2 linked regions of the Variovorax paradoxus genome follow. The protein of the gene in region 1 interacts with the protein of each later gene in a pairwise test. Links are inferred from orthologs where the notes say so. Each region holds a gene or a part of one and is shown on either strand. Other genes may lie near its edges. The genes, in order: QFZ47_RS25515 and QFZ47_RS27960.

Region 1 (14,973 bases):
CCCGAGGGAATCGCCCACCGCGGATGCAGTCAAGTCGGCCGTCGGTGGCCTGGTCGGCGCCGGCCGCGCCCGGCTCGGCGCTGCGCGCGCCCGGATCATCAGCATGACCACGGCGCGCAGCTTCAAGCACACGCCGCCGCCGGGCTCCTACTGAACAACGCAGCCGCCCGGACACGGCCGGAATTGGGGCGCTTGCGGGTCGGAAAAAAAACAGCCCGCGCGAGGGCGGGCTGGAAGATGGCCTGCTGGAGGAGGGAGGATCGGAGAAATGCAGGCCACAGGAGAGCCTTCACTATGTTCTGCGAACCTGCACGCAACCTGACCTCTGGCAGGTGCTTCGCACCCGGGCGCGATGCGTGGCTCAGTCCTCGTCTTCCCACTTCCCCACGACGGTGCCGAGCACCGTGAACGCGGTTCGAATCGGCTCGTGCTTCGGATTCAGCGGCAGCAGCCAGCGGCGGCCGTCTTCCTGCTTGAAGACCTTGAAGGTGACTTCGTTGCCTGCATCGAGCCTGGCAATGATGCGCTCGCCGTCCTCGGGCGTGGTTCGCTGCGTGTCGACGAAGATGATCGATTCCGCGGGATAGCTCTTGAGGTGGCCGCTCGGTGCGGTCATGCTGTCGCCGCGCACGCGCAGCGCGTAGGTGTTGCCGGGGCTGTGATGCGCAACGCAGGGAAGCCACCGCTCGGCCTGGATCGCTCCCTGCGCGGCGCCATTCCACGAAGCAACTTGCGTCCATGCGATGAGGGGAACGGTGCCGGGTGTGCCGGGATTGAAGGACGGGCCCGATGGCGGCGTGCGCGTGACCCGGTAAGCACCCGGAGGTTCGCTGGCGTTGTCGCGCGCCGTGCGTGGCTGGGGTACATCCCACGGCGCGAGGCCGTCGCCGGTGTCCAGCCAGTTGGGATCGACGCGGTAGGCGCGCGCCAGTGCGAGCAGGGCCATCGAACGGCCGGTGTCGCCGCGTTCTATTTTCGAGATGTTGGATTGCTTGACGCCTGAAGCCGCTTCGGCTTGCTTCTGAGTCATCCTGGCGTATTTGCGCGCTGCCAATGCGCGCGCTGCAATAGTCTCCATGGGCGCCGATTTAAGCGCAGGCGAATATTCACTTTGGACTCTAGAATAGTTGAAAGGGAGTATTTGCCATGAAACCACGCAAGTTGGTGCTGGCGCTGAAAGCCGTGAGGCTGACGCACAAGCCAATCGAAGGGCGAAGCCGTCATTCGGCACCGCCTGGAATCCGCAGGATCAGGCTCGCATGCGCGCGCAGCATGATGCCGCGCCAGGACCGAATTCACCTGCCGGGCTGAATCGTGCAAAGCCCGTTGCCACGGGGCCTGTGGCTTGACCGCGTGCTGTGCGCGCTGTTGGCGCTGCTGTCTGCCACGGCTCTCTTCCACGGATTTTGCTCGCAGGACCACGGCCTGGCCGGCTTGGCGATCGCCGGCCTCGCAGCCGCGGGTTGGATCGGAATCTCGCTGTTCGACGACTGCGCGTTCAGGCGTGCACGTGCGGTCCGGGAGGCGGTAGAGAAAGCGTCGCGCTCACGCGCACGCAATCCTTGATGTGCTGCTCGCCCAAGGCGCGCAAGGCGGCGTAGCCGAGCGCAGCAGAAACGATCTGCCCGGCGATCGGCACGTACTTTGCCGCCTGCTTGGCCGTGAGCTTCACGCCGGCATGCCGCGCGAGCTTGATCAGCAGGTCGCGCGTGACGAGCCTGCCAACCAGCAGCGCGCCGACCGTCGTGGCCGCCTTCTGGATGCGTTCGCGCTGGTGCGGTGCAAGCTTTTCGACCTGGGTGACCGACAGGCCGAACTCGGCGCTGATCTGCGGCACCAGGCGCGAGAGCAGGGCCGCATCGGCCGCCCAGTCGATGCCGGGCAAGGGAATGGCGCTGGCGGCCGCGGCCATCAAGGCCTTGCGGCCGATCAGGCGGCGGCTGCGGTGGATGGCCGCAATCAGCTTTTCGTCACCCCGGGCCAGTTCGATGGCAGACGGCATGCAGGAAGTCTCCTTCGGAGGTTCAGGCCGCGAGCGCCTCGAGCTGGTCCGACAGGGCCAGCCAGCGCTCTTCGAGCCGGCCGATTTCATCGTTGAGGGCTTTCAGCCGCTTGCCCGCCTCGGCGATGTCGGCCGGCGGCAGCGGCTGCGCCAGGCGCGCCTCGAGCGCGCTGCGCTCGGCGCCGGCCGCGGCCAGCCGTTCGTCGATCTGCGCGATCTCGCGCTTGATGGGCTTGGTCTGGTCGCTGCGCTGCTGACGCTCCTGGGTGTCCTGCCTGGGCACCGGGGCGGCCGTGTTGGCGGCTTCGCGCACGGCCACCTTGGCTTCTTCGCGCAGCCGCTTGGCTTCGTCGAGCAGGTAGCGCTGGTAGTCGTCGAGGTCGCCGTCGAAATCGGTGACCACGCCGCGGCCCACGAGCCAGAACTCGTCGCACACCGAGCGCAGCAGCGCACGGTCGTGGCTCACGAGCATCAACGTGCCTTCGAACTCGTTGAGTGCCACGGCCAGGGCCTCGCGGGTGGCCAGGTCCAGGTGGTTGGTGGGCTCGTCGAGCAGCAGTAGGTTGGGGCGCTGCCAGACCATCATCGCGAGCACCAGGCGCGCCTTCTCGCCGCCGCTCATGGTGCCCACGGGCTGCTTCACCATGTCGCCGCTGAAGTTGAAGCTGCCGAGAAAACCGCGCAAGGCCTGCTCGCCAGTGCTTTCCTTCACGGCGCTGCCCAGTTCGCGGGCCATGCGCACCATGTGTTCGAGCGGGTTGTCCTGCGGGCGCAGCACGTCGAGTTCCTGCTGCGCGAAGTAGCCGATGTTGAGGCCCTTGCCTTCGGTGACCTCGCCGGCCAGCGCGCCCATTTCGCGCGCGATGGTCTTCACCAGCGTCGACTTGCCCTGGCCGTTGGCGCCCAGGATGCCGATGCGCTGGCCCGCCAGCACCGAGCGGCTCACGCCGCGCAGGATGGTCTTGGGCTCTTCGCCTTCGCCACCTTCCGGGGCCTTGTAGCCGAAGCTCGCGTTGCGGATCGAGAGCATCGGGTTGGGGATGTTGCCCGGCTCCTTGAACTCGAAGGTGAAGTCGGCCTCGGCCAGGAGCGGCGCGACCTTCTCCATGCGCTCCAGCGCCTTGACGCGGCTTTGCGCCTGCTTGGCCTTGCTGGCCTTGGCCTTGAAGCGGTCGATGAACTTCTGCAGGTGGGCGATCTTGTCCTGCTGCTTGCTGAAGGCGGTCTGCTGCAGCGCCATCTGCTCGGCGCGCAGGGTTTCGAAGGCGCTGTAGTTGCCGCCGTAGCGCGTGAGCTGGGCGTTGGCGATGTGCAGGGTGACGTTGGTCACGGCATCGAGAAACTCGCGGTCGTGGCTGATGACGATCATGGTGCCGGCGTACTTCTGCAGCCAGGCTTCGAGCCAGACAAGCGCGTCCAGGTCCAGGTGGTTGGTGGGCTCGTCGAGCAGCAGCAGGTCGCTCGGGCACATCAGCGCGCGGGCCAGTTGCAGGCGCATGCGCCAGCCGCCTGAGAAGCTGTTGACGGGCTCGTCGAGCTCGTGCGACTTGAATCCCAGCCCGAGGACCAGCGCCTGCGCGCGCGGCACCGCGTCGTGCTCGCCGGCGTCGGCCAGGTCGGTGTAGGCATGGGCCAGTTCCATGCCGATGTCGGCGTCCTCGGGATTGGCTTCGTAGGCGGCCTCGATGGCCGCCAGCGTGGCGCGCAGCTCTGTCAGGCGGGTGTCGCCGCCCACCACGAAGTCGGTGGCCGACTCCTCCGTTTCGGGCATGTCCTGCGCCACCTGCGCCATGCGCCATTGCTTGGGCACGTAGAAGTCGCCGCCGTCTTCGTGCAGCGAGCCGTTGAAGAGCGCGAACAGGGTCGACTTGCCGGCGCCGTTGCGCCCGACGAGGCCGACCTTTTCACCGGGATTGATGGTGACGGTGGCGCCGTCGAGCAGTTTCTTGGCGCTGCGGCGAAGAATGACGTTTTTGAGAGTAATCATGAAATAGGAACCGTAGGGGCGATTATCCCGCCCGGCCCGTGGCGGCCTGGCGCGAAGGGGCAAATGGGGAGGACACCACCCGTTGAAAAGGAGGGAGGGCCACAGCCGTGGCTGCGGGAAAGCGGCGGGAAAGGGCTTGGGCGGGCGCAGCTAACGCACGCCGGCGCCGGCCAGCAGCGCGGTTCGGGTCACGAGCAGGACCTGGTCCTCGCCTGCGGAGGTTTCCAGCCAGACGACTTCGAGCTGCGGGAAAGCTGTCTCGAGGTATTCGCGCTCGTTGCCGATTTCCAGCACCAGCACGGCCTCTTCGCTCATGCGCGAAGGGGCGTCGGCGAACAGCTGGCGAACGAAGTCCATGCCGTCGACACCGCCGGCCAGCGCCAGCTCGGGCTCGGCGCGGTATTCGGCGGGCAGCGCGGCCATGCTCGCGCTGTTCACGTAGGGCGGATTGCACAGCACCAGGTCGTACGGACCGGGCAGGCTGGCGATGCCGTCGGATTCGATCAGCCTGATGCGCGCATCGAGCTGGTGCCGGGTGACGTTGATGGCGGCCACCTCGAGCGCTTCGGCCGACAGGTCGGCGGCATCGACCGAGATGTCCGGATAGGTCATGGCCGCGAGCACTGCCAGGCTGCCGTTGCCCGTGCACAGGTCGAGCACGCGCTGCGTGTGCTCGCCGAGCCAGTAGTCGATGCTGCCGTCTGCGATCAGTTCGGCGATGAAGCTGCGCGGCACGATGGCGCGCTCGTCCACGTAGAAGGGCACGCCTTGCAGCCACGCCTCTTTCGTGAGGTAGGCAGAAGGCTTACGGGTGGCGATGCGTTCGTCGAGCAGCGCCGCCACCTTGGCGGCATCGGCTGGTGAAACCGCCGTGTCGGCCACCGCATCGATGTCGTCCAGCGGCAGCTTCAGGCGCCACAGCACCAGCCAGGCGGCTTCGTCGAAGGCATTGGCCGTGCCGTGGCCGAAGGCGACCCCGGCGTCTTCCAGCCGCCTGGCGCCGGCTTCGATCAGCTCGATGACTGTGCTCATCTGGCCAGCGACGCGTCGAGCCGCTCCAGCGTGCGCTTGTAGATGTTCTTCAGCGTCTCGATCTCGGCCACGTCGATGTGCTCGTCGATCTTGTGGATGCTGGCATTGACCGGGCCGAACTCGACCACCTGCTTGCAGATCTTGGCGATGAAGCGCGCGTCGCTGGTGCCGCCGCTGGTCGAGAGCTCGGCCGTGATGCCGGTTTCATCGGCAATGGCAGCCTGGACCGACGTGACGAGTTCGCCTGGTGTCGTGAGAAAGGGCAGGCCGCCGATGGTCCAGGCCAGCGAGTAGTCCACGCTGTGCGCATCGAGCACTGCATGCACGCGCTTCTGCAATGACTCGGCCGTCGATTCGGTCGAGAAACGGAAATTGAAATCGATGACCGCGCTGCCCGGGATCACGTTGCTCGCGCCGGTGCCCGAATGAAAGTTGCTGATCTGCCAGCTGGTGGGCTGGAAGTAGGCATTGCCTGCGTCCCATCCGCCTGCGGCGTTGATGGCCACCAGTTCGGCCAGCGCGGGCGCCACGGCATGCACCGGGTTCTTCGCGAGGTGCGGGTAGGCGATGTGGCCCTGCACGCCATGCACGGTGAGCTTGCCGCTCATGGTGCCGCGGCGGCCGTTCTTGATCATGTCGCCGCAGCGCTCGACGGCCGTGGGTTCGCCGACGATGCAGTAGTCGATGGTTTCGCCGCGCGCGGCCAGCGCGTTGCAGACAATGACTGTGCCATCGACGCCGGGGCCTTCCTCGTCGCTGGTGAGCAGCAGCGCGAGCGTGAGCCTGGGATCGGGCGTGGCCTGCAGGAATTCCTCGATGGAGACAACGAAGGCCGCGATCGATGTCTTCATGTCGCAGGCACCGCGGCCATAGAGCTTGCCACCGCGGTGGGTGGGCGTGAACGGATGGCTGGTCCACTGCTCGACCGGCCCCGTGGGCACCACGTCGGTGTGGCCCGCGAACACCAGCGTCTTCGTCGGCGCGGTGCCGGCCGGCCGGCGCACCGCCCACAGGTTGGTCACGCGGAAGTCGTCCGGACCGCTCTCGATGGTTTCGAGCGTGAAGCCCAGCTGCACCAGCCGTTCGCCGAGGATCTGCTGGCAGCCCGCATCGTCGGGGGTGACCGAAGGGCGCGAGATGAGTTGTTCGGCGAGCTGGAGGGTACGGGACATCGGGCGAGGGCTGTGTTCAGAACTTCACGTCGAGCGTGATGTCGGTAAAAGTGGGTTCGTCGACCTGGTCCGTCAGGTGGCGGTCTTCGGCCTGCGGCTTGGGCGCGGCGCGGTTCTGCAGCCGCCACATCAGGTTGGTGGGCGAATCGGCCTGGGCCAGGCCTTCCTCGCGCGTCACGCGCCCTTCGGTGACGAGGCGGGCAATGTCTTCCTCGAAGGTCTGCGAGCCTTCGGCCATCGACTGCTCCATGGCTTCCTTGACGGCGGAGAAGTCGCCCTTTTCGATCAGCTCGGCCACCAGCGCCGTGTTGAGCATGACCTCGAGCGCCGGCACGCGGCCGCCGGCGGGCGTGCGCAGCAGCCGCTGCGACACGATGGCGCGCAGCGCCGAGCCCAGGTCGCCCAGCAGCGTGGGGCGCACCTCGACCGGGAAGAAGCTCAGGATGCGGTTGAGCGCGCGGTAGCTGTTGTTGGCATGCAGCGTGGCCACGCACAGGTGGCCCGACTGTGCATAGGCAATGGCCGCGGTCATGGTTTCGCGGTCGCGGATCTCGCCGATCTGGATCACGTCGGGCGCTTGGCGCAGCGCGTTCTTCAGCGCGACCTGCAGCGATTCGGTGTCACTGCCCACGTCGCGCTGGTTCACCAGCGACTTCTTGTTGGTGTAGGTGAACTCGATGGGCTCTTCCACCGTGAGGATGTGGCCCGTGGCGTGCTCGTTGCGGTAGTCGAGCATCGAGGCCAGCGTGGTGGTCTTGCCCGCGCCGGTTGCGCCCACCATCAGGATCAGCCCGCGCTTTTCCATGATGAGCGTCTTGAGGATGTCGGGCAGGTTCAGGTCGGCGAAGCTCGGAATGGTCGAGGCGATGTGCCGCACCACCACCGCATAGCTGCCGCGTTGGCGCATGGCGCTGATGCGGTAGTTGCCGGCGCCCTCGAGCATCACGGCCATGTTGAGTTCGCCCGTTTTTTCCAGTTCCTGGATGCGGGCTTCGGGCACCACTTCGGCCAGCAGCGCGAGCGGCGCGGTGGCTGGCAGCACCTGGGCGTTGATCGGCACGCAGGTGCCGTTGATGCGGATCAGCACCGGGGAGTGCGCCGAGAGGTAGATGTCGGAGGCCTTGCGCTCGGCCATCAAACGAAGGATCCGTTCCATCATGTTCATCGGGCTCTCTCCTCGGGTGCTGTGTTTGTTCTAACGGGGGGGAAATTCAGTCGCGTTCAGTCGCGCAGCAGGTCGTTCAGCGAAGTGGTCGAGCGCGTCTTGGCGTCGACCTTCTTCATGATGATGGCTGCGTAGGTGTTGTACTTGCCGCCGGGCTTGGGCAGGCTGCCGGCCACCACGACCGAGCCCGCGGGCACGCGGCCATAGAGGATCGTGTCGGTGGCGCGGTCGTAGATGGGGGTGCTCTGGCCGATGAACACGCCCATCGACAGCACCGAGTTCTCTTCGACCACCACGCCCTCGACCACTTCGGAGCGCGCGCCGATGAAGCAGTTGTCCTCGATGATGGTGGGGCCGGCCTGCAGCGGCTCGAGCACGCCGCCGATGCCAACGCCGCCCGACAAGTGCACGTTGGCACCGATCTGTGCGCACGAGCCCACGGTGGCCCAGGTGTCGACCATGGTGCCTTCGCCCACGTAGGCGCCGATGTTCACATACGAGGGCATCAGGATCGCGCCCTTGGCGATGTAGCTGCCGCGGCGAGCCACGGCCGGCGGCACGATGCGAACGCCCGATTCCTTCAGCTCGTTGGCCGACAGGTGCGAGAACTTGGTGGGCACCTTGTCGTAGAAGCCGAGCGAGCCGGCCTGCATCTGCTCGTTGTCCTTCAAGCGGAACGACAGCAGCACGGCCTTCTTGATCCACTGGTGCACGGTCCACTGGCCCACGCTTTCGCGGGTGGCGACGCGCAGCTTGCCGTTGTTGAGCTCGGAGATCACGTGCTCGACGGCATCGCGCACTTCGGCGGAAGCGGCGCTGGGCGAGATGTTGGCGCGGTCTTCCCACGCGGCGTCGATGGTTTGTTGCAGTTGCTGGGTCATGGAGAAAGTCTCGGGTAAAAAATGGGAGCCAGGAAAGCAGCGTTCAGCCTTGCGGGCCGGATCGCACGAAGCGCACGATGCGCTCGGCGGCTTCCACGCATTCGGCCGTTTCGGCCACCAGGGCCATGCGGATGCGGCCTCTACCTGGGTTCGCGGGGTTGGCGCCGTGAGCCGTGTCGCGCGCCAGATAGCTCCCCGGCAGAACCGTCACATTGTATTGAGCGTAGAGCGCGCGGGCGAAGGCTTCGTCGTCGCCAGCCCACACTTGAGGAATGCCGGCCCAGAGGTAGAAGCTGGCATCGGGCAAGCGCACGTCGAGCACGGGTTCGAGCAGCGGCGTGACGGCCGCGAACTTGGCGCGGTACTGGGCGCGGTTGTCCACCACGTGGGACTCGTCGCCCCAGGCCGCGATGCTGGCCGCGGCCACGGCGCCGCTCATGGCGCTGCCGTGGTAGGTGCGATAGAGCAGGAACTTCTTGATGATGGCCGCGTCGCCCGCCACGAAGCCGCTGCGCAGGCCGGGCACGTTGCTGCGCTTGGACAGCGAGGTCAGCGCAATCAGGTTCCGGAAGTCGGGCCGCCCGAGCTTCACCGAGGCCTCGAGCCCGCTGAGCGGGGGCTCGTCGCGGAAGTAGATCTCGCTGTAGCACTCGTCGGCGGCAATCACGAAGCCGTGGCGGTCCGACAGATCGAAGAGCCTTTTCCATTCGTCCAGCGACATCACCGCACCCGTCGGGTTGCCCGGCGAGCAGACGAACACCAACTGCGTGCGGGCCCAGACGGCCTCGGGCACGCTGTCCCAGGCAACCGCGAAATTGCGCGCGGGTACGCTGGCCACGTAGTACGGCTCGGCGCCCGAGAGCAGGGCCGCGCCCTCGTAGATCTGATAGAACGGATTGGGCGACATCACCACCGGCTGCGGCGAGGCGGTGGGGTCGACCACGGTCTGCGCCAGCGAGAACAGGGCTTCCCGCGAACCATTGACAGGCAGCACCTGCGTGGCCGGGTCGAGGGCCAGGCTGTAGCGGGTTTTCAGCCAGTCCGTGAAGGCGGTGCGCAGGGTCAGGTCCCCGGCGGTCGCGGGGTAGGCGGCCAGCGCGCCGAGGCTGGCGCTCAGGGCGTCCTTGATGAAGCCCGGCGTGGCGTGCTTGGGTTCGCCGATGCCCAGGCTGATGGCCGGGAACTCGGGGTTGGGCGTGACGCCCGCGAACAGTTGCTTCAGCCGCTCGAAGGGATAGGGTTGCAACCGCGAAAGCAGGGGATTCATGCCCGGGATTATCGGTGACAGGTGTTACCGCTCCTGGCGAAACGGCTACTGGCAGCCGACAGGCGTCAGGCCGCGCTGCGCCGATAGAAGGCGAGCGAGCCCGCCAGCGCCAGCAGCATGCCGCCGCAGGCGCGATCGATCCAGCGCGTGGCCGATACGGTCAGCACCCGGATCGCGCGGGCGCCGACGAACGCGTAGCCCAGCATCACCAGCGTGTCGAGACCCGCGAAGATCAAGGCAATGATCAGGTACTGCGGCGCCTGCGCAGCCGCCGGATCGATGAACTGCGGCAGGAGCGCCGAGCAGAATATGTAGCCCTTGGGGTTGGTCACCGCCACCAGGAAGGACTTGAGGAAGATGCGGCGACTTTCTCCCGCCGTGACCGAGGCGGCGGCATCCGCGTTCGGCAACTTGAAGCCGCCCTTGGAGCGCAGCATGCGCAGCCCGAGCCAGGCCAGGTAGGCGGCGCCCACCCACTTGAGCATCGAGAACCAGAACTCCGACGCCGCGAGCAGCGCACCGAGCCCGAGCGCCACGGCGCCGACCAGCACGAAGTCCGACAGCACCGCGCCGAGCATGCCCGGCAGCGCCCGGCGCACGCCGTGGCGGGAGCCGTTGCTCAGCGCCAGCAGCACCGTGGGGCCGGGCGTGGCGATGGCGGTGAAGGCGACGAGAGTGAACAACAGGGCGGTGGCGAGCGTCATGGCGGCAGGCGTCCTTCTTTCAGCTTCAGATTTTCTTGACCAGCACCTGGCTCTTGCGGTCCCAGTTGTACTTGCGCTTGCGGGCTTCGGGCAGCCAGTCGGGGTTGACCTGCTGGAAGCCGCGCTTCAGGAACCAGTGCATGGTGCGCGTGGTGAGCACGAAGATGCTTTCCAGCCCCATGGCCTTGGCGCGGTGCTCGATGCGCTTGAGGATGCGCTCGCCGTCGCCCTGCGCCTGCGACTGGGGCGAGACGGTCAGCGCAGCCATCTCGGCGGTCTTTGCCTCGGGGTAGGGGTAGAGCGCCGCGCAGCCGAAGATCACGCCGTCGTGCTCGATGACGGTGTAGTGGCCCACGTCGCGCTCAATCTCGGTGCGGTCGCGCTTGACCAGCGTGCCGTCGCGCTCGAAGGGCTCGATCAGCTGCAGGATGCCGCCGATGTCGTCGACCGTGGCTTCGCGCAGGCTTTCGAGCTTCTCGTCGATCACCATGGTGCCGACGCCGTCGTGCACATACACCTCGAGCAGCAGCGAGCCGTCCAGCGCAAAGGGCAGGATGTGGTTGCGCTCCACGCCGCCCTTGCAGGCCTTCACGCAGTGCTGCAGGTAGAAGGCGGTGTCGGTGGGCTTCTGCGGCGGCGGCAGCGACGCCAGCAGCTTCTCGGCCGCGGCGAGCGGCAGCTCGGTATCGATGGGGTTGTCTTCGCTCTCGGGCAGTTCGCTGTCGATGCGGATGCCCGGGATTTCGGTCAGGAAGATCAGCTTGTCGGCCTGGATGGAGATGGCCACGCTGGTGGCGACTTCTTCCATCGTCAGGTTGAAGGCCTCGCCGGTGGGCGAGAAGCCGAAGGGCGAGATCAGCACCATGGCGCCGAAGTCGAGCGTGCGGCGGATGCCCACGGCGTCGACCTTGCGCACCAGGCCCGAATGTTTGAAGTCCACGCCGTCGACCACGCCCACGGGGCGCGCGGTGATGAAGTTGCCCGAGATCACGCGCACCGTCGATCCGGCCATCGGCGTGTTCGGCAGCCCCTGGCTGAAAGCGGCCTCGATTTCGTAGCGCAGCTGGCCGGCGGCTTCCTGCGCCGAGTCGAGCGCCACCTCGTCGGTGATGCGGATGCCGTGCGAATAGCGCGCCTCGTGCCCCTTGGCCGCGAGCTGCTCGTTGACCTGCGGGCGGAAGCCGTGCACCAGCACGATCTTGACGCCCATGCTCTGGATCAGTGCCAGGTCCTGCGCAATGTTCTGCAGCTTGCCCGCCGCGATCGCCTCGCCTGCCAGCGCGACCACGAAAGTCTTGCCGCGGTGCGTGTGGATGTAGGGCGCGACCGAGCGGAACCAGGGCACGAAGGTGAAGTTGAAAACGGTGGACATGGAGCGTGATTGTGCATTCTTGGAGGGCGGTTCGTGCGGCTCAGGCCATCGCGCGGCAGCCGGGCGGCGTGCAACGGCGGCGGCGCGCGCCGATAATGTGCGGTTTGCCTGCCGCGCCTTCCCGAACAGCTTTCCCCTTGACGACCACGACACCTTCCGCCCCCTTGCGCATCGACTTTCCCGAATCGCTTCCGGTCTCTGGCCGGCGCGATGAAATCATGGCCGCCATCGCCGCGCACCAGGTAGTGATCGTCTGCGGCGAAACCGGTTCGGGCAAGACCACGCAGCTGCCGAAGATCGCGCTCGCGCTCGGCCGCGGCAAGCTCAATGCGCCGCCGGGCAAGGGCCGGCTCATCGGCCACACGCAGCCGCGGCGCATTGCCGCCAGTTCGGTCGCCAAGCGCATTGCCGAAGAACTGAAGACGCCGCTGGGCGACGTGGTCGGCTTCAAGGTTCGCTTCCAGGACAGGCTGAGCCGCGACGCGTCGGTCAAGCTCATGACCGACGGCATCCTGCTGGCCGAGACGCAGACCGATCCGCTGCTCAAGGCCTACGACACGCTGATCATCGACGAGGCCCACGAGCGCTCGCTGAACATCGACTTCCTGCTCGGCTACCTGCGCGAGATCCTTCCGCGCCGGCCCGACCTGAAGGTGATCGTGACCTCGGCCACCATCGATGCCGAGCGCTTTGCGCAGCACTTTGCATCGGCAAAAGGCCCTGCGCCGACCATCATGGTGTCGGGCCGCACCTTTCCGGTCGAACAGCGCTACCGACCCTTCGAGGAATCGCGCGAGCACGACCTGAACGACGCGATTGCCGACGGCGTCGACGAGCTCTGGCGCGATCCGCACAACGCCGGCGACATCCTCGTGTTCCTGCCCGGCGAGCGCGAGATCCGCGAGGCGGCCGACCATCTTCGCCGCCACCTGAGCCATCAGCCGCTGTTTCGCAATGCCGAGGTGCTGCCGCTGTTTGCGCGGCTGTCGGGCCCCGAGCAGGACCGCATCTTCGACAGCCATTCGGGCCGGCGCATCGTGCTGGCCACCAACGTGGCGGAAACCTCGCTCACGGTGCCGGGCATCCGCTACGTGATCGACACCGGCACCGCGCGGGTGAAGCGCTACAGCTTCCGCAGCAAGGTCGAGCAGTTGCTGGTCGAGCCGATCAGCCAGGCCGCGGCCAACCAGCGCGCCGGCCGCTGCGGCCGCGTGGCCAACGGCATCTGCATCCGCCTCTACGACGAGAAGGATTTCGACGGCCGGCCGCGTTTTACCGATCCCGAGATCCTGCGCTCTTCGCTCGCGGGCGTGATCCTGCGCATGAAGTCGCTGCGCCTGGGCGACGTGGCGCGCTTTCCGTTTCTCGAGGCGCCGTCGCCGCGCGCGATTGCCGACGGCTACCAGCTGCTCAACGAACTCGGCGCGGTCGACGATGCCAACGAGCTCACGGCCACGGGCGCAGAGCTGGCCAAGCTGCCGCTCGATCCGCGCGTGGGCCGGATGATCCTCGAGGCCCGCACGCGCGGCGCGCTCGAAGAAGTGCTGGTGATCGCCTCGGCGCTCAGCGTGCAGGACGTGCGCGACCGGCCGATGGAAGCGCAGCAGCAGGCCGACCAGGCGCATTCGAAATTCGACGACGAGAAGAGCGAGTTCAGCGGCTACCTGCGGCTGTGGAAATGGATTGCCGATGCGCGCGGCGGGCACGGTGACACTCACAAGCTCAGCAACCGCCAGTACGAGCAGTTGCTGCGGCAGAACTTCATCAACATCCGCCGCGTGCGCGAATGGCGCGACATCCATTCGCAGCTGCTCACGGTGGTCACCGAGCACAAGTGGCGCATCAATGCCGAGCCTGCCGGCTACGAGCCGCTGCACCTCTCGATGCTCGCGGGCCTGCTCGGCAACGTCGGCTGGAAGCTGGAAGACGACGAGGCGTACCTGGGTGCGCGCGGCATCAAGTTCTACAAGCATCCGGGCGCGCACCTGAAGAAGAAGCCCGGCCGCTGGATCGTCGCGGCCGAGCTGGTCGAGACCACGCGGCTCTTCGGCCGCGGCATCGCCAACATCGAGCCGCAGTGGCTCGAGCAAGTGGCCGGCCACCTGCTGAAGAAGCAGCTGCTCGATCCGCATTGGGAGAAGAAGGGCGCGCAGGTTTCGGCGCTGGAGCGCGCAACGCTCTACGGCCTCGTGGTGTACAGCGGGCGCCGGGTCGATTTCACCAAGGTCGATCCGGTCGCGGCGCGCGAGATCTTCATCCGCGAAGCGCTGGTCGGCGGGCAGTGGGAGAGCAAGTTCCCGTTCCTCGCGGCCAACCGCAAGCTGGTGCGCGAGGTCGAGGGTCTGGAGCACAAGGCGCGCCGGCAGGACGTATTGGTCGACGACGAACTGATCTTCGCCTTCTACGACGCGCAGCTGCCCGTCGACGTGGCAAGCGGCATCAGCTTCGAGAACTGGTACCGCCATGCGTCGAGGGAGCAGCCGCGCCTGCTTTTCCTCACGCGCGAGGAACTGATGCGCCACCAGGCGGCGGGCATCACCACGCAGTCCTTTCCGCCCACACTGCGGCTTGGCGGAGTCGATTGCGCGGCAAGCTACCTGCACGAGCCGGGCGATGCGAAAGACGGGCTCACTGTCAGCGTGCCGCTCTTCGTGCTCAACCAGGTGAGCGAAGAGCGCTGCGAATGGCTGGTGACGGGCATGCTCAAGGACAAGATCCAGGCGCTGCTCAAGAGCCTGCCGCAGCGCCCGCGCTCGCGGCTGGTGCCGCTGCCCGAGTCGGCGGCGAAGCTCACGGAAGAGCTTTCGGCGCCCGAGGTGTTCGGCCACGGCTCGCTGACCGACGTGCTGCTCAAGCGCGTGCGCGACGTGACGAGCATCGACGTCAAGCGCGCCGATTTCAAACTCGACATGCTGCCGCCGCACCTGTTCATGAACCTGCGCATCGTGGACGAGCACGGGCGCCAGCTTGGCATGGGGCGCAACCTGGGCGCGCTCAAGGCGGAACTGGGGGCGCAGGCGCGCGGCGCTTTCCAGGCGCTGGCGGGGCTCAATGTGAAGGCTTCCGCGGACCGCAAGCCGGCCGGCGCGACCGAGGGGCCCGCGCAGGCGAAGGGCAATGCCGCTGCGCCTGCTGCCGCCGCCGCGCCGAGCCTGCCCGCGGGCCAGCGCTACACGAACTGGAGCTTCGGCGAACTGCCCGAGCTGATGGAAGTGCGCCGCGGATCGCAGTCGCTGATCGGATTTCCGGCGCTGCGCGACGAAGGCGATGCCGTCACCATCGAGGTGTTCGATGAGCCGGCCGTGGCAGCCGCCAAGCATCGCGCCGGGTTGCGCCGCTTGTTCGCGCTGCAGCTGAAGGACGCGCTCAAGTACCTCGAGAAGAACATCCC
Region 2 (15,433 bases), 490 kb from region 1 along the record:
CGCTTCTTCAGGCGCCGCAGCAGCAGCTCGTCCTGCGGCAAGGCGTCGGCCAGGCGGTCGATGGTGGCGTCGAGGTCGGCGTGTTCGATGCGCAGCTCGATCAATTGGCGGGAAAGGGAGTGAAGATTGGAGTCCAACGTTGGCGCTGCGAACGTATTCCGCCCGCAGCTCGTGTTCACTCGATAATACGTCCTGGTACGAATCCACGAGAAGACAGAAAGCGCGCCATTGGCGCATTTGCGCTCATGACACAAGGCTTTCGGCTTGCCGCCGCCACCGGTCTCCACAAGGGAGACCGCCCCTATCAGCAGGACCAGGTTCTGATGATGAGCCATCCGCGCGTGCCCGGCTGCATGCTCGGCATCATTGCCGACGGCATGGGCGGGCGCAGCGGCGGGCGCAAGGCCTCCGACCAGGTGCTGATGACGGCGCGCCAGCTGTTCACGCGCTACCACCCCGACCGCGACAGTTCGCCGGCCGTGCTGCGGCAGTTGCTGGAAGACGCGCACACGGTCATCAAGCTCACGGCCCTGTCGAGCGAGCAGGAGCCGCACAGCACGCTGGCGGCCTTTCTGATGAACCCCAGGGGCGACTGTGCGTGGATCCACGCGGGCGACTCCCGCATCTACCACTTCCAGGATGGCGAGCTCGTCACGCGCACACGCGACCATTCGTACGTCCAGGTGCTCGTCGACCGCGGCGAAATCACCGAGGCCGAGGCCAACGTCCACCCCAAGGGCAATATCCTCCTCGGATGCCTGGGCATGACCACGACGCCCCCGCCCATCGAGCCGCACTACATCCCCGCGATGCAGCCAGGCGACCTGCTGATGGCCTGCAGCGACGGGCTCTGGCACTACTTCAGCCCCGAGGAGCTGGCCAGCGTCCTGTACGCGGAGCCGCCGCGCGAAGCGGTGGAAATCCTGGTGGGAGAAGCGCGCCGCCGCGCGCGCGGCACGGGCGACAACATCTCGATTGCCGTGCTGAAGCTCGAGGAGCTTCCCCAAGACTGAGCGCCGCCGATCGGCTTCCGGCGGCAAGGCTCAGCGGCTGGGCGCCGAAGCCGGTGAGGCCGGCGGCGCGGGCAAGGGTGCGCCGCGCGGCTTGGTGCGCTCGGCGTTCTGCCGTTCGCGGCTGGCCCGGTGCTCGGCCGCCTTTTGCTGCTTGCTTTCGAAGCGTTCTGCCGCCGCGGGCGCCTCGGCGCGCCGCTGGGCGGCCTTGGCCTGCTCGTCGGCGTGGGCCTTCTGCTTGGCCTCCAACTCGCGCTGGCGCTCCTGCGCCTCGGCCGCCGTGGCCGCGCGGCTCTGCGCATGATCTGCCGCGCGCTGCTCGCGGTCCTGCTGCGCCTTGCGAGCCTCGTCCTGCTTCTCGGGCGTGTCCTGCGGGCGCCGCGTGGCGGCCTTCTGGTCGAGCTTCTCGAGTTCGGCCGCACCGCGGCGCTGGCGCTCGATGTCGTTGATGGCCGATTCCTGGCGCTTGATGTGATCGGTTTCGGCGCGCCGGCGCTGGCGGCTGTCGCGCAGGCAGTCTTCCACGGCGAACTTCTGATAGCAGGCGGCGCGCTCCTTGTCGAAGCGCGCCTCGATGGCAGCGCGCTCGGCGGCCAGCCTGCTGCGCTCCGCTTCGAAATTTGCATTGCCTGCGGCCGCGTTGGACTGCGCCCACAGCGGCAGGCTGCCCAAGGTCATCAGCACGGCGAGAACGATATTTTTCATGTCAGTCGAGTGTCCACGATGCGGCGTTCCAGGGAGAGGAACTCGCTCGATTGCATTTCGGTGAGCCTGGAAACCGTTCGCGGGAATTCATGCGCCAGCGGCCCCTCGGTGTACAACGCCTCCGGCGGTACCTCGGCCGACATGATGAGCTTGACGCGCCGGTCGTACAAGACGTCGACCAGCCAGGTGAAACGGCGTGCTTCAGACGCCATGCGCACCGGCATGTGCGGCACGTCGGACAGCAGCACCGTGTGGAACTGGCTCGCGATCTCGAGATAGTCGTTCTGCGAGCGCGGTCCGCCGCAGAGCGTCTTGAAGTCGAACCACACCACGCCGCCGGCCTTGCGCCTGGCGCGGATCTCGCGCTGCTCGATGTGCAGGACCGGGTTTTCGTCGGCCGTCTCGGCCAGTCTGTCGAAAGCCTTGCGCATCTCCTTTTCGGCCGACGCATCGTTGGGCGTCAGGTACATGCGCAGTTGCTCGAGCGTGCGGCGCCGGTAGTCGGTGCCGTTGTCCACGCTCAGCACCTCGAGCTTCTGGTTGAGCAGCGCGATCGCGGGCAGGATGCGGTCGCGGTGCAGCCCGCCGGGGTACAGATCGTCGGGCTTGAAATTGGAGGTGGTGACAAAGCCGACGCCGTTCTCGAACAGCGCCACCAGCAGGCGGTGAAGAATCATCGCGTCGGTGATGTCCGCCACGTGGAACTCGTCGAAGCAGATCAGCTTGTAGCGCCTGGAGATGCGCAGCCCCAGTTCGTCGAGCGGGTTGACCGTGCCCTGCAGCTCGCGCAGTTCGCGGTGCACTTCGCGCATGAACTCGTGGAAGTGCAGCCGCGTCTTGCGCCGCAGCGGCACCGCGTTGAAGAACAGGTCCATCAGGAAGCTCTTGCCCCGCCCGACGCCACCGTACATGTAGACGCCGCGCGGCAGCTCGGGCCGGTTGATGAACTTCTTCAGCGCGTTGGAGCGCTGGGCCTTGTAGTCGCCCCACTCGCGCGCGCAGCGATCCAGCGCTTCCACGGCGCGCAGCTGCGCGGGATCGCTCTGGAACCCGCGCACGGCGAGTTCCGCCTCATAGGCCTGTTTGACGCTGGTCAAAGGATCAGAAGTTCAGCGTGCGCTTGTCCACGGCAAGTGCCGCTTCCTTCGTGGCTTCCGACAGCGACGGATGCGCATGGCAGATGCGCGCGATGTCTTCGGCGCTGGCCTTGAACTCCATCGCCACCACGGCTTCGGAGATCAGCTCGCTGGCCTGCGGGCCCACGATGTGCACGCCCAGGATCTCGTCGGTGGCAGCGTCGGCCAGGAACTTGACCATGCCGGTCGTGTCGCCCAGCGCGCGCGCGCGGCCGTTCGCGAGGAACGGGAAGGTGCCGGCCTTGTAGGCGCGGCCCGCGGCCTTGAGCTGCTGTTCGGTCTGGCCGACCCACGCGATCTCGGGGTTGGTGTAGATCACCCACGGCACGGTGTTGAAGTTGACGTGGCCGTGCTGGCCCGCAATGCGCTCCGCCACGGCAACGCCCTCTTCCTCGGCCTTGTGCGCGAGCATCGGGCCGCGCACCACGTCACCGATGGCCCACACGTTGGGCAGGCTGGTCTTGCAGTCGTCGTCCACGGCGATGGCGCCGCGCTCGTCGAGCTTCAGGCCCACGGCTTCGGCATTCAGGCCGATGGTGTTGGGCACGCGGCCGATCGAGACGATCAGCTTGTCGACTTCGAGCGTCTGGGCCTCGCCCTTGGCGTTGGTCCAGGCCACGCTCACGCCCTTCTTGGACGACTTGATCTCGCCGACCTTGACGCCGAGTTCGATCTTGAGCTTCTGCTTGTCGAAGGCCTTCTTGGCTTCCTTGGCGATCTGCTCGTCGACCGCGCCGAGGAAGGTCGGCAGCGCTTCGAGCACCGTGACTTCCGCGCCGAGGCGGCGCCACACCGAGCCCATTTCAAGGCCGATGACGCCCGAGCCGATCAGGCCCAGCTTCTTGGGCACCGCACCGATGCGCAGCGCGCCGTCGTTCGAGAGGATGTTCTCCTCGTCAAACGGCGCACCCGGCAGCGCGCGGGCGTTGGAGCCCGTGGCCAGGATGATGTGCTTGCCGCTGATCGACTCTTCGGCGGCGCCCGCCACCTTGATCTCGTAGCCGGCTTCGCCCGCCTTCACGAACGAGCCGCGGCCATGGAAGAAGGTGATCTTGTTCTTCTTGAACAGGTACAGGATGCCGTCGTTGTTCTGCTTCACGACCTGGTCCTTGCGGGCCAGCATCTTGTCGAGGTCGAGGCCGAGGCCTTCGACCTTGATGCCGTGGTCGGCAAAGTGGTGGCCGGCCTGGTCGAAGTGCTCCGACGATTGCAGCAGCGCCTTCGACGGAATGCAGCCGACGTTGGTGCAGGTGCCGCCCGGTGCCGGGCCGCCCTTGCCGTTCTTCCACTCGTCGATACAGGCGACGTTGAAGCCGAGTTGTGCTGCGCGGATCGCGGCGATGTAGCCGCCGGGGCCGCCGCCGATGACGACGACGTCGAATTGCTTGTTTGCCATCTGATGCTTCCCCCTCAGATGTCGAACAGCAGGCGCGACGGATCTTCCAGCGCTTCCTTCATGGCGACCAGGCCCAGCACGGCTTCGCGGCCGTCGATGATGCGGTGGTCGTAGCTCATGGCAAGGTAGTTCATCGGGCGGATCACGATCTGGCCGTTCTCGACCACGGCGCGGTCCTTGGTGGCGTGCACGCCGAGGATGGCCGACTGGGGCGGGTTGATGATCGGGGTCGAGAGCATCGAACCGAAGGTGCCGCCGTTCGAGATGGAGAAGGTGCCGCCGGTCATCTCTTCGATGCCGAGCTTGCCGTCCTGCGCCTTCTTGCCGTATTCGGCGATCTTCTTCTCGATGTCGGCAAAGCTCATCTGGTCGGCGTTGCGCAGGATCGGCACCACCAGGCCGCGCGGCGAGCCGACGGCAATGCCGATGTCGAAGTAGCCGTGGTACAGGATGTCGTTGCCGTCGACCGAGGCGTTGATCACCGGGTATTTCTTGAGCGCATGCACCGCGGCTTTCACGAAGAAGCTCATGAAGCCGAGCTTCACGCCGTGTTCCTTGGTGAAGTTGTCCTGGAAGCGCTTGCGCAGTTCCATGACGGGCGCCATGTTCACTTCATTGAAGGTGGTGAGGATGGCATTGGTCGACTGCGACTGGATCAGGCGCTCGGCGATGCGGGCGCGCAGGCGGCTCATCGGCACACGCTGCTCGGGGCGTTCGCCCAGGTCGGGTGCGCTGGTGGGCGCGGCGACCTGCGCCAGCGCGGGCTTGGCAGCGGGTGCGGCGATGGTGGCCGCGGGCTTGGCGCCCGAAGCCACGGCGCCGAGCACGTCGCCCTTGGTGACGCGGCCGTCCTTGCCGGTGCCGGCGACGTCGCTGGTCTTCAGGTTGTTGTCGGCCAGCAGCTTGGCGGCAGCGGGCATGGCGACGTCCGACTTCGAACCGCCGGTGGCGGCGGCAGCCGCTGCGGGCGCAGCTGCCGCGGCCGGGGCGGCGGCGGGTGCTGCGGCAGGCGCTGCAGCACTTGCCTTGCCTTCGGTGTCGATCTTCGCGATCAGCTGGTCGGCCACCACGGTGGCGCCATCGGGCTGCACGATTTCAGCCAGCACGCCAGCCGAGGGTGCGGGCACTTCCAGCACGACCTTGTCGGTCTCGATCTCGATCAGGATTTCATCGACGGCGACGGCTTCGCCGGCCTTCTTCTTCCAGGTGAGCATGGTGGCTTCGGCCACGGATTCGGAAAGCTGGGGGACTTTGACTTCTACGATAGACATTTGGAGTGGGCTCCGTTTTGTTCTTCAGGTGTTCGTGTGAAAAGAGGCTTGTAATTACTTGGTCAGCACGAAGCCCTTGAGCTTGCCAAATGCGCCATCGACCAGCGCCTTCTGCTGTTCCTGGTGCAGGTGCGAGTAGCCGACTGCAGGCGATGCCGAAGCGGCACGGCCGGAGTAGCCGAGCTTCTGGCCTTCCTGCATGTTCTCGTGGATGTAGTGCTGCACGAAGAACCAGGCCCCCTGGTTCTGCGGCTCGTCCTGGCACCAGACCACGTCGGCGAGGTTCGGGTACTTCTTGATCTCGGCGGCGAAGGCCTTGTGCGGGAACGGATAGAGCTGCTCGACGCGGATGATTGCCACGTCGTCGTTGCCCTGTTCTTCGCGCTTCTTGGCCAGGTCGTAGTAGACCTTGCCCGAACAGGCGACCAGGCGCTTGACCTTCTCGGCCTTCAGGCCCTTGCTGTCCGGAATGACCGTCTGGAAGCCACCCTTGGTGAACTCGGACAGCGGCGAGGTCGCGTCCTTGTTACGCAGCAGCGACTTCGGCGTCATGATGATCAGCGGCTTGCGCAGGTTGCGCACCATCTGGCGGCGCAGCACGTGGAAGATCTGGCTGGCCGTGGTGGGCTGCACCACTTGCATGTTGGTGTCGGCGCTCAGCTGCATGAAACGCTCCAGGCGCGCCGAGCTGTGCTCGGGGCCCTGGCCTTCGTAGCCGTGCGGCAGCATCATGGTCAGGCCGTTGACGCGGCCCCACTTCACTTCGCCCGAGGCGATGAACTGGTCGATCACCACCTGGGCGCCGTTCACGAAGTCGCCGAACTGGGCTTCCCAGATCACGAGGGTGTTGGGGTCGTTCGAGGCGTAGCCGTATTCGAATGCGAGCACGGCTTCTTCCGACAGGATCGAGTCGATCACCACGAACGGTGCCTGGTTCTCGGCCACGTTCTGCAGCGGCGTGTAGGTGCCTTCGTCGAACTTCTCGCGGTTCTGGTCGTGCAGCACGGCATGGCGGTGCGTGAACGTGCCGCGGCCCGAGTCTTCGCCCGACAGGCGCACCGGGTAGCCGCTGGCCACCAGCGAGGCGTAGGCCATGTGCTCGCCCATGCCCCAGTCGACGTTCACGTCGCCGCGGCCCATGGCGGCGCGGTCGTCCAGCACCTTCTTCACGAGCGGGTGCACCGTGAAGCCGGCCGGCACCGTGGTGATCTTCTCGGCCAGGCGCTTCCACTCGCTGGATGGAATGGCGGTGTCGCCGGCATCGGTCCATTTCTTGTTGAGGTACGGATTCCAGTCGACGGCGTACTTGCTCTTGAAGTTCGTGAGCACCGGGTCGACCGTGTTGCGGCCTTCGTCGAAGGCGGCGCGCTGCGCCTTGACCATGTCGTCGCCGAGCGTGGCGCCCAGGCCCTGCGTCGCCAGCTTGTCGGCGTACAGCTTGCGCGTGCCGGGGTGCTGGGCGATCTTCTTGTACATGAGCGGCTGCGTGAGCGAGGGGGTGTCCTGCTCGTTGTGGCCGAGCTTTCGGAAGCAGATGATGTCGACCACCACGTCCTTCTGGAACTCCATGCGGAACTCGAGGGCGAGCTGGGTGGCGAGCACCACGGCCTCGGGATCGTCGCCGTTCACGTGCAGCACCGGCGCCTCGATCATCTTGACGATGTCGGTGCAGTACAGCGTCGAGCGGCTGTCGCGCGGGTCGCTGGTGGTGAAGCCGATCTGGTTGTTGATGACGATGTGCACCGTGCCGCCCGTGAAGTAGCCACGGGTCTCGGCCAGCGCCAGCGTTTCCATCACGACGCCCTGGCCCGCGAAGGCGGCGTCGCCGTGCACGAGCACGGGCAGCACCTGCTTGCCCTGCGGGTCGGCGCGGCGGTCCATGCGGGCGCGCACCGAGCCTTCGACCACGGGGTTGACGATTTCAAGGTGCGAGGGATTGAACGCAAGGCTCAGGTGCACCGGGCCGCCGGGCGTGGTCACGTCCGAGCTGAAGCCCTGGTGGTACTTGACGTCGCCGCTCGGCAGGTCTTCGGGCGCGGTGTGGTCGAACTCGGCGAACAGGTCGGCCGGCATCTTGCCGAGCGAGTTGACCAGCACGTTGAGGCGGCCGCGGTGGGCCATGCCGATCACGATTTCCTGCACGCCCTTGATGCCGGCCTGGTTGATCAGCTCGTCCATCGAGACGATGAAGCTTTCGCCGCCTTCGAGCGAGAAGCGCTTCTGGCCCACGTACTTGGTATGCAGGAAGCGCTCGAGCCCTTCGGCTGCGGTCAGGCGGTTCAGCACATGCTTCTTCTGGTCCGCATTGAGCTGCGGATTGGTGCGGGCGCTTTCGAGCTTCTGCTGCCACCAGCGCTTGTGGTTCTGGTCGGTGGTGTACATGTACTCGGCGCCGATGGTGCCGCAGTACGTTTCGCGCAAGGCATTGAGCAGGTCGCGCAGCGACATGGCCTCCTTGCCGAAGAAGGTGTTGCTGGTGTTGAACACCGTCTCGAGGTCCGCATCGGCGAAGCCGTAGAACGAGGGCTCGAGTTCCGGGATGGCCGGACGCTCGGCGCGCTTGAGGGGGTCGAGGTCGGCCCAGCGGGCGCCGACGTTGCGGTAGGCGGCGATCAACTGCTGGACGGCGGTGCGCTTGCGGCCGAGCTCGGAATCCGCGCCGCTGGCCTGCACGACCTTGGTGGTGCCCTGCTTCGCGCGTTCGGCAAAAGCGTTGATCACCGGCTGGTGCGGAACGTCCCGGGTGTTGGAGCCGTCGACCGCGGGCACGTTCTGCAGGGCGTCGAAATACGAGCGCCAGTTGTCGGGCACGCTGCCGGGATTGGTGAGGTAGTTTTCGTACATCTCCTCGACATAGGGCGCATTGCCGCCGAAGAGGTACGTGTTGCCCTGATACGCGGCATACGCCGTGGGCTTGGAGGAATCGCTCATGATCCGCTGACCTTCGCTTCCCTGAAGGAAGCACTAGCTGGTTAAGAAAACCTTCCGCGACACGGCTGAACCGATTGGCGGATGCGACTGTGGCTGGGGAAGGGCCTGAGTACCTTCGCATTGTGCCACGTCGAACATATGGCGGCTCGACGCGGCTTCGCAAGGCGCGGTTTCGCTCATTCAGCCGAAAGAAAGCAACTGCCTGATCTGCTGCAGGGTGGCCGGGTCGTCGAGGGTGGTCAGGTCGCCCGGATCGCGCTGCTCGCACACGGCCTGGATGGCGCGGCGCAGCAGCTTGCCGCTGCGCGTCTTGGGCAGGCCCGAGACGAAGCGCACGCGGGCGGGCCGCGCCAGCGCGCCGAGCTGGTCGGCCACCACTTTCATGATCTCGCCTTCGAGCTTGCGCGCCGCGTCGGCATCGGTCACGGCGATGCCGTCCTTCGGCACCACGAAAGCCATCGCCACCTGGCCCTTGAGCACATCGGCCACGCCCACCACCGCGACCTCGGCCACATTGGGGTGGCCCGAGATGCTCTCCTCGATCTCGCGCGTGCCGAGGCGGTGGCCGGCGACGTTGATCACGTCGTCGGTGCGCCCGAGGATGTAGAAATAGCCGTCCTCGTCGCGAATGCCCCAGTCGAAGGTCGAATAGACCATCCTGCCGGGCACGCTCTTCCAGTAAGTGTCGACGAAGCGCGCATCGTCCTTCCACACGGTCTGCATGAAGCCGGGGGGGGTCGGCCCTTCGACCACGACCACGCCCTTTTCATTGGGGGCGGTCAATTCCTCGCCGGTCGATTCGTGCAGGATCTTGATGCGGTAGCCGTACATCGGAACACCGGGGCTGCCGAACTTGCTCGGCTTGGCCTCGACGCCGTTGGCAATGGTGATCATCGGCCAGCCCGACTCGGTCTGCCAGTAGTTGTCGATGATCGGCACGCCCAGGCCTTCGCTGATCCAGCGCGCGGTGGGCTCGTCGAGCGGCTCGCCCGCCAGGAACAGCGCGCGCAGGCTCGAGAGGTCGTATTTCTTCAGCAGCGCCGGGTCCTGCTTCTTGAGCACGCGCACCGCGGTGGGCGCGCTGAACATCACCGTCACCTTGTATTTCTCGACCAGGCGCCACCAGATGCCGCCGTCGGGCTGCCGGTCGATGCCCTGCGTGGGCAAGCCCTCGTACAGGATGGTGGCCATGCCGGCGATCAGCGGGCCGTAGACGATGTAGCTATGGCCCACCACCCAGCCGATGTCGCTGGTCGAGAAATAGGTTTCGCCGGGCCGGCCGTCGAAGATGTGCTTCATGCTCGCGGCCAGCGCCACGGCATAGCCGCCCACGTCGCGTTGCACGCCCTTGGGCTTGCCGGTGGTGCCGCTGGTGTAGATGGTGTAGCTGATGTCGGTGGCAGCCAGCCACGTGCAGGGCACCTGGGCATCGAGGTGCCTTTGCCGGAGTTCGCCCGCCAGATGGTCGCGGCCGGCCATCAGGTGCATGGGCGCCAGGCCGCGGTCGGTCAGCAGCACCGCGGCCGGCTTGTACTTCGACAACCGGATCGCCTCGTCGAGCAGCGGCTTGTACGCAATGACCTTGCCGCCGCGCGAGCCGGCATCGGCGCTCACGACCACCTTGGGCTCGGCGTCTTCGATGCGCGTGGCCAGCGAGCCGCTCGCGAAGCCGCCGAACACCACGCAGTGGATGGCGCCGATGCGCGCGCAGGCCAGCATCGCGAAGGCAGCCTCGGGAATCATCGGCATATAGATGAGCACACGGTCGCCCTTCCCCACGCCCAGTTCGATCAGGCTGGCGGCGGTGCGCTGCACCTCGGCGTGCAGTTCCTTGAAGCTGTAGCTCTTCTCGACGCCGGTTTCGGTGGAAACGAAGATCAGCGCGGGCTGGTCGCCGCGTGTGGCCAAGTGCCGGTCGACGGTGTTGTGGCACAGGTTTGTGGTGCCGCCCACGAACCAGCGCGCGAACGGCGGCTGGCTGTCATCGAGGATCTGCTCAGCGGGGGTCTGCCAGTCGATCAGCTTCGCCTGCTCGGCCCAGAAGGCCTCGGGCGCATCGACAGACTGGCGATAGAACTCTTCGTAGCGGCTCATCTGGATATGTCTCCTGTTATTCGTCCGGCCCTGGCGGCATCGCCAAAACTGAATTCATAATTATGGAGACCGATCTTGCAGCAAGCTGACGGCCGGAACAATCCGGCCGAGCCCTGCGATGCTCCGCCGATTCCGGCTATCGAATCAGCGTGAGCAGCTCGTCAAATGCGGGGTGCTCCGCAGTGCGCAGCCACTCGAAGCCGACCATCTCGGTCGTCACGAGTTCGGCCCCGGCACCGGCCAGCCGGTCGAAGGCGGCGTCGCGGTTGCGCTCGGTGCGCGAACTGCAGGCATCCGTGACGACCCAGACTTCGAACTCGTCTTCGAGCAAGTCGAGCGCGGTCTGCAGCAGGCAGACGTGGGCTTCGCAGCCGGCGATCACGATGGAATTGCGCTCTTCGGCTGCCGCAGCAGGCTTCTGCAGATGCTTGGGCAGGCTGCGGGCATTGCCTTGCGGCGCCTTCGCCGGCGCGCGCAGCCATTCGCCGAGGCCCTCTTCCACGCCGCTGAAATGCATCTTCGACAGCGTGCGCTGGCACAGCGCGCGGATGTCGGGCAGGTTCTCGCCCAGCTTGGAGGGATTGTGTTCGGTGCCCCACACCGGCAGCTGGAACAGCTGCGCCATCTTGCCGAGCCGCACGGCGTTCTGCGCGACCGCCTCGCCCTCGAAGATCGCCGGCATCAGCCGCGCCTGGTAGTCGACCAGAACGAGTTGGGAGAGCGAGGCGTCGAGCAGCATGAACAGTGTCTTTCAGGTATCGGTTGAACTGGGCTGAACCGTACCACCGAAAAGATCGGATTGTCCGGACTCGATGGCCGCGGCGCGTCGCAGAAGCGGCCGTCCGCATCGCGGCGCCCCTAGACTCCGGGGCATGCGGATCTTTTCGACCCGGCGCCATTTCACGGCCCTGAGCCTTTGCGCGGCGCTTGCGGCCACGGGCTGCGGCGGCCTGCGCGCGGCCAGGGCGCCGCTGGACATCACGCTCGAAAAGAGCAACTGCACGCCGAACGCCGACACGCTGATCGTGATGCTCCCCGGCGCGCATTCGCGCCCGGAGGAGTTCGTGCGCGAAGGCTTCGTCGATGCCTTGAACGAGAACAGGCTCGCGGTGGACGTGATGCGGGTCGATGCGCACCTGGGCTACTACAACGACAAGACCATCCTCGATCGGCTGAGCCGGGACGTGATGGCGCCGGCGCGCAGCCAGGGCTACAAGGCGATCTGGATCGTCGGCATCTCGATCGGCGGCTTCGGCGCACTGCTCTACGCGCAAACCCACCCTGGCGAACTCGCAGGCCTCGTCGCCATTGCGCCCTATCTCGGGGAACGCACGCTCGGCACCGACATTGCCAATGCCGGCGGCCTCGCCCGCTGGACCGGACCGCTGGGCAATCCGCCGGGCAGCAACCCGCGAGCACCGAACGAGACACAGCTGTGGCAGTGGCTGCGCGGCTACGTCGGCGCCACCGCCACGTACGGCCCGCGGCCGCCGCTCTATCTGGGCTATGGCGTCGACGACCGCTTTGCCTTCAATCAGCGACTCCTGGCGGCCGCGCTGCCTGCGGACCGGGTCTTCACCACCGAGGGCGGCCACGACTGGCCCGAGTGGACGCGGCTCTGGCGCCGCATGCTGCCGACCTTGCCGCTGCCGGGCTGCCCCGGCTGAAAGCGGCCCGCCTCAGTTCGGCCGCAGGCGCAGCAGCTTGCCGTCGGATTCGTCGGTCAGCACATAGAGCAGGCCGTCCGGCCCCTGCTTCACATCGCGAACGCGGGCCCGGCCATCGGCCAGCAGCTTGTGCTCGGCCACCACCTTGCCATCCTTCAGTTCGATGCGGTCGAGATAGCCGAACTTGAGCGATCCCACGAACAGGTTGCCCTTCCATGCCGCACCGTAGCGGTCGCTGGTCAGGAAGGCCATGCCCGAGGGCGCAATCGACGGCACCCAGTAGTGCAGCGGCTGTTCCATGCCGTTCGTTGCCGTGAGCCCCTCGCCGATCTTCCCGCCGCCGTAGTTCTCGCCGTAGGTGATCACCGGCCAGCCGTAGTTGCGGCCGGCCTGCGGAATGTTGATCTCGTCGCCGCCCTGCGGGCCGTGCTCGGTCATCCAGAAGCGGCCATCGGGCGCGAGCGTCGCGCCCTGCCCGTTGCGGTGGCCATAGCTCCATATCTCGGGCAGCGCGCCCGGTCTGCCGACAAAGGGGTTGTCCCTGGGCGCCCCGCCGTCCTTGGCGATGCGCACCACCTTGCCCAGGTGGTTGTCGAGCTTCTGCGCATCTTCCTTGCGGCTGAAGCGGTCGCCCAGCGTGAGAAACAGCGTGCCGTCGCGCGCCTCGACGATGCGGCAGCCGAAATGGTTGCGGCTGGCCACCTTGGGTTGCTGGCTGAAGATGATCCTGAGGTTTTCGAGCCGCGCACCGTCGGCCGAAAGCTGCGCGCTTGCCAACGCCGTGCTGTTGGCCGAACCGCCCGCCTCGGGTTCGGAGAAGCAGAAGTACAGCGTGCGGTTCTTCTCGAAGCCCGAATCGGCCAGCACGTCGAGCAGGCCGCCCTGGCCGCCGGCGGCAATGGCGGGCAGGCCGGCAATGGGCGCGCCGACCTTGCCGTCGGCCGCGATCAGCCGCAGCCGGCCGGGGCGCTCGGTGACCACGAAGCGCCCGTCCGACAGGAAAGCCAGGCCCCAGGGGTTCTCCAGGTCCGACGAAATGGTTTCCGGCCGTATCTGCGCCATGGCGAGCCCCCAGGCGGCCAGTGCCATGACAACAACAGTCTTCCCAATGACGCACAGCGTTTCCTGAGTTCGCAGGTTCATGTCTTTTCCGGGTAGTTACAGCGATCTTGACGCGAAATGGGGTTCGAAACCAGGCTGTTCGCGTCGCGGCGAGGAGTACGAAAGTTCACTTTCGCCCGATCGCTTATGGATCATAAAGATCGGCCGTTACATTTTTTCTTCGCTCGAATCAAAAAAATTCAAACAAATCAAAGACTTGAGGATACATTCGCCAATTCGGATGAGGTTGACATAACCACGCGTCATCAATATCCTACGCGCCATGCGTTTTTTCGTCCTACCTGCGTCCCTCCTGTTTGCCGTCGCCGTCCAGGCCGCCCCCCAACAGGACCGAACCGACGACGAACTGGCCCGGTTGCTTGCCGACAAGGGCATCATCGGACAACTCAGGCAGGTTCGCCAAACCGTCGCCGAACGAACTTCCGACCTTGTGGTCACCGCCATCGGCTTCCTCGGGGTTCCCTACCGCCGTGGCGGCAACTCGGCCGAATCCGGTTTCGATTGCAGCGGCTTCGTTCGCGCGATGTATAACCAGACGCTCGGCCATGTGCTGCCGCGCCGCGCCGAGGAGCAGGCCGCAGCCACCGAGAAGATCGACCCGAGCCAGCTCAAGCCCGGCGATCTCGTCTTCTTCAACACCATGCGCCGCACCTTCAGCCATGTCGGCATCTATGTCGGCGAAGGCAAGTTCATCCACTCGCCGCGCACGGGCGCCCAGGTGCGCGTGGAAGACATGAACGGCAGCTACTGGAGCCGCCGCTTCGACGGCGCACGCCGCGTGCTCGGCGGCACACAGAACGAAGACGTGAAGGCCGCAGCCGCGGCGGCCGCGACCCACACCGGCAACTGAGCCGCCTGCCCGTTCCCGAATCCGGACGAAAAAAATCCCGCCGCGGCGGGATTTTTTGTGGCCGGTCGATCAGGCGATCAGGCAGCCTTCTTGGCCGGCGGCAGATCGGTACAGGTGCCGTGCGCCACCTCGGCCGCCATGCCGATGCTCTCGCCCAGCGTCGGATGCGGATGGATGGTCTTGCCGATGTCGATCTCGTCCGCGCCCATCTCGATGGCCAGCGCGATCTCGCCGATCATGTCGCCGGCATGCGTGCCGACGATGCCGCCGCCCAGGATGCGGTGGGTCTCGGCGTCGAACAGCAGCTTGGTAAAACCTTCGTCGCGGCCGTTGGCGATCGCTCGGCCCGAAGCGGTCCACGGGAAATGGCCCTTCTTGATCTTGATGCCTTCGGCCTTGGCCTGGTCTTCGGTGAGGCCGACCCACGCCACCTCGGGGTCGGTGTAGGCCACGCTCGGGATCACGCGGGCGTTGAAGGCGGCGCTCGAGAGTTCCTTGTCGCCCTTCTGCTCGCCGGCAATCACCTCGGCCGCCACATGCGCCTCGTGCACCGCCTTGTGCGCCAGCATCGGCTGGCCCACGATGTCGCCGATGGCGAAGATGTGCGGCACGTTGGTGCGCATCTGGATGTCGACCGGGATGAAGCCGCGGTCGCTCACCGTCACGCCGGCCTTCTCGGCGCCGATCTTCTTGCCGTTCGGGCTGCGGCCCACGGCCTGCAGCACCAGGTCGTACAGCTGCGGCTCCTTCGGTGCCTGCTCGCCCTCGAAGGTGATCTTGATGCCCTCCTTCGTGGCCTCGGCGCCGACCGTCTTGGTCTTGAGCATGATGTTGTCGAAGCGCGGTGTGTTCATCTTCTGCCAGACCTTCACCAGGTCGCGGTCGGCGCCCTGCATCAGGCCGTCGAGCATTTCGACCACGTCGAGGCGCGCGCCCAGCGTGGAATACACCGTGCCCATTTCGAGGCCGATGATGCCGCCGCCCAGGATCAGCATGCGCTTGGGGTCGGTGCCCATCTCGAGCGCGCCGGTGGAATCGACCACCCGCGGGTCCTTCGGCATGAACGGCAGGCTGACCGACTGCGAGCCGGCCGCGATGATGGCGTTGCGGAACTTGACGGTCTGCTTCTTGCCGGTCGTGTCCCAGCTGGTGCCCGAGGTTTCCTCGACCTCGAGGTGGTACGGGTCGATGAAGTTGCCGACGCCGCGCAGCACCGTCACCTTGCGCATCTTGGCCATGGCCGTGAGGCCG

Evidence for each region.
Region 2: the proteins of QFZ47_RS25515 (region 1) and QFZ47_RS27960 interact in binary tests that used the Escherichia coli proteins (3 or more experiments, as listed by UniProt). The link is inferred for Variovorax paradoxus from one-to-one orthologs.

What each region holds. Positions count from the first base shown.
Region 1 is NZ_JAUSXL010000002.1:4,638,168-4,653,140, forward strand. The notes cover bases 1,508-4,486. They hold QFZ47_RS25515 (ABC-F family ATP-binding cassette domain-containing protein), read right to left. Parts: upstream 3,990-4,486; coding sequence 2,025-3,989; downstream 1,508-2,024. Other genes in these bases: QFZ47_RS25510 (hypothetical protein), read right to left, coding at 1,508-2,002; prmB (50S ribosomal protein L3 N(5)-glutamine methyltransferase), read right to left, coding at 4,140-4,486. In the rest of the region: QFZ47_RS25500 (JmjC domain-containing protein), read left to right, coding at 1-154; QFZ47_RS25505 (helix-turn-helix domain-containing protein), read right to left, coding at 362-1,078; more of QFZ47_RS25510, read right to left, coding at 1,499-1,507; more of prmB, read right to left, coding at 4,487-5,021; dapE (succinyl-diaminopimelate desuccinylase), read right to left, coding at 5,018-6,193; QFZ47_RS25530 (PilT/PilU family type 4a pilus ATPase), read right to left, coding at 6,210-7,358; dapD (2,3,4,5-tetrahydropyridine-2,6-dicarboxylate N-succinyltransferase), read right to left, coding at 7,415-8,239; dapC (succinyldiaminopimelate transaminase), read right to left, coding at 8,283-9,506; QFZ47_RS25545 (LysE family translocator), read right to left, coding at 9,572-10,210; argA (amino-acid N-acetyltransferase), read right to left, coding at 10,236-11,582; ATP-dependent RNA helicase HrpA, read left to right, coding at 11,678-14,973. UniProt on the Escherichia coli protein: Genetic data indicate it may be involved in ribosome assembly or function.
Region 2 is NZ_JAUSXL010000002.1:5,124,022-5,139,454, forward strand. The notes cover bases 5,373-8,811. They hold QFZ47_RS27960 (2-oxoglutarate dehydrogenase E1 component), read right to left. Parts: upstream 8,450-8,811; coding sequence 5,573-8,449; downstream 5,373-5,572. Other genes in these bases: odhB (2-oxoglutarate dehydrogenase complex dihydrolipoyllysine-residue succinyltransferase), read right to left, coding at 5,373-5,518; QFZ47_RS27965 (propionate--CoA ligase), read right to left, coding at 8,630-8,811. Also shown: QFZ47_RS27930 (DUF465 domain-containing protein), read right to left, coding at 1-137; QFZ47_RS27935 (PP2C family protein-serine/threonine phosphatase), read left to right, coding at 246-1,013; QFZ47_RS27940 (hypothetical protein), read right to left, coding at 1,044-1,715; cell division protein ZapE, read right to left, coding at 1,712-2,812; lpdA (dihydrolipoyl dehydrogenase), read right to left, coding at 2,817-4,247; more of odhB, read right to left, coding at 4,262-5,372; more of QFZ47_RS27965, read right to left, coding at 8,812-10,597; QFZ47_RS27970 (isochorismatase family protein), read right to left, coding at 10,680-11,282; QFZ47_RS27975 (alpha/beta hydrolase), read left to right, coding at 11,416-12,210; QFZ47_RS27980 (PQQ-dependent sugar dehydrogenase), read right to left, coding at 12,223-13,299; QFZ47_RS27985 (C40 family peptidase), read left to right, coding at 13,595-14,182; lpdA (dihydrolipoyl dehydrogenase), read right to left, coding at 14,260-15,433. UniProt on the Escherichia coli protein: E1 component of the 2-oxoglutarate dehydrogenase (OGDH) complex which catalyzes the decarboxylation of 2-oxoglutarate, the first step in the conversion of 2-oxoglutarate to succinyl-CoA and CO(2).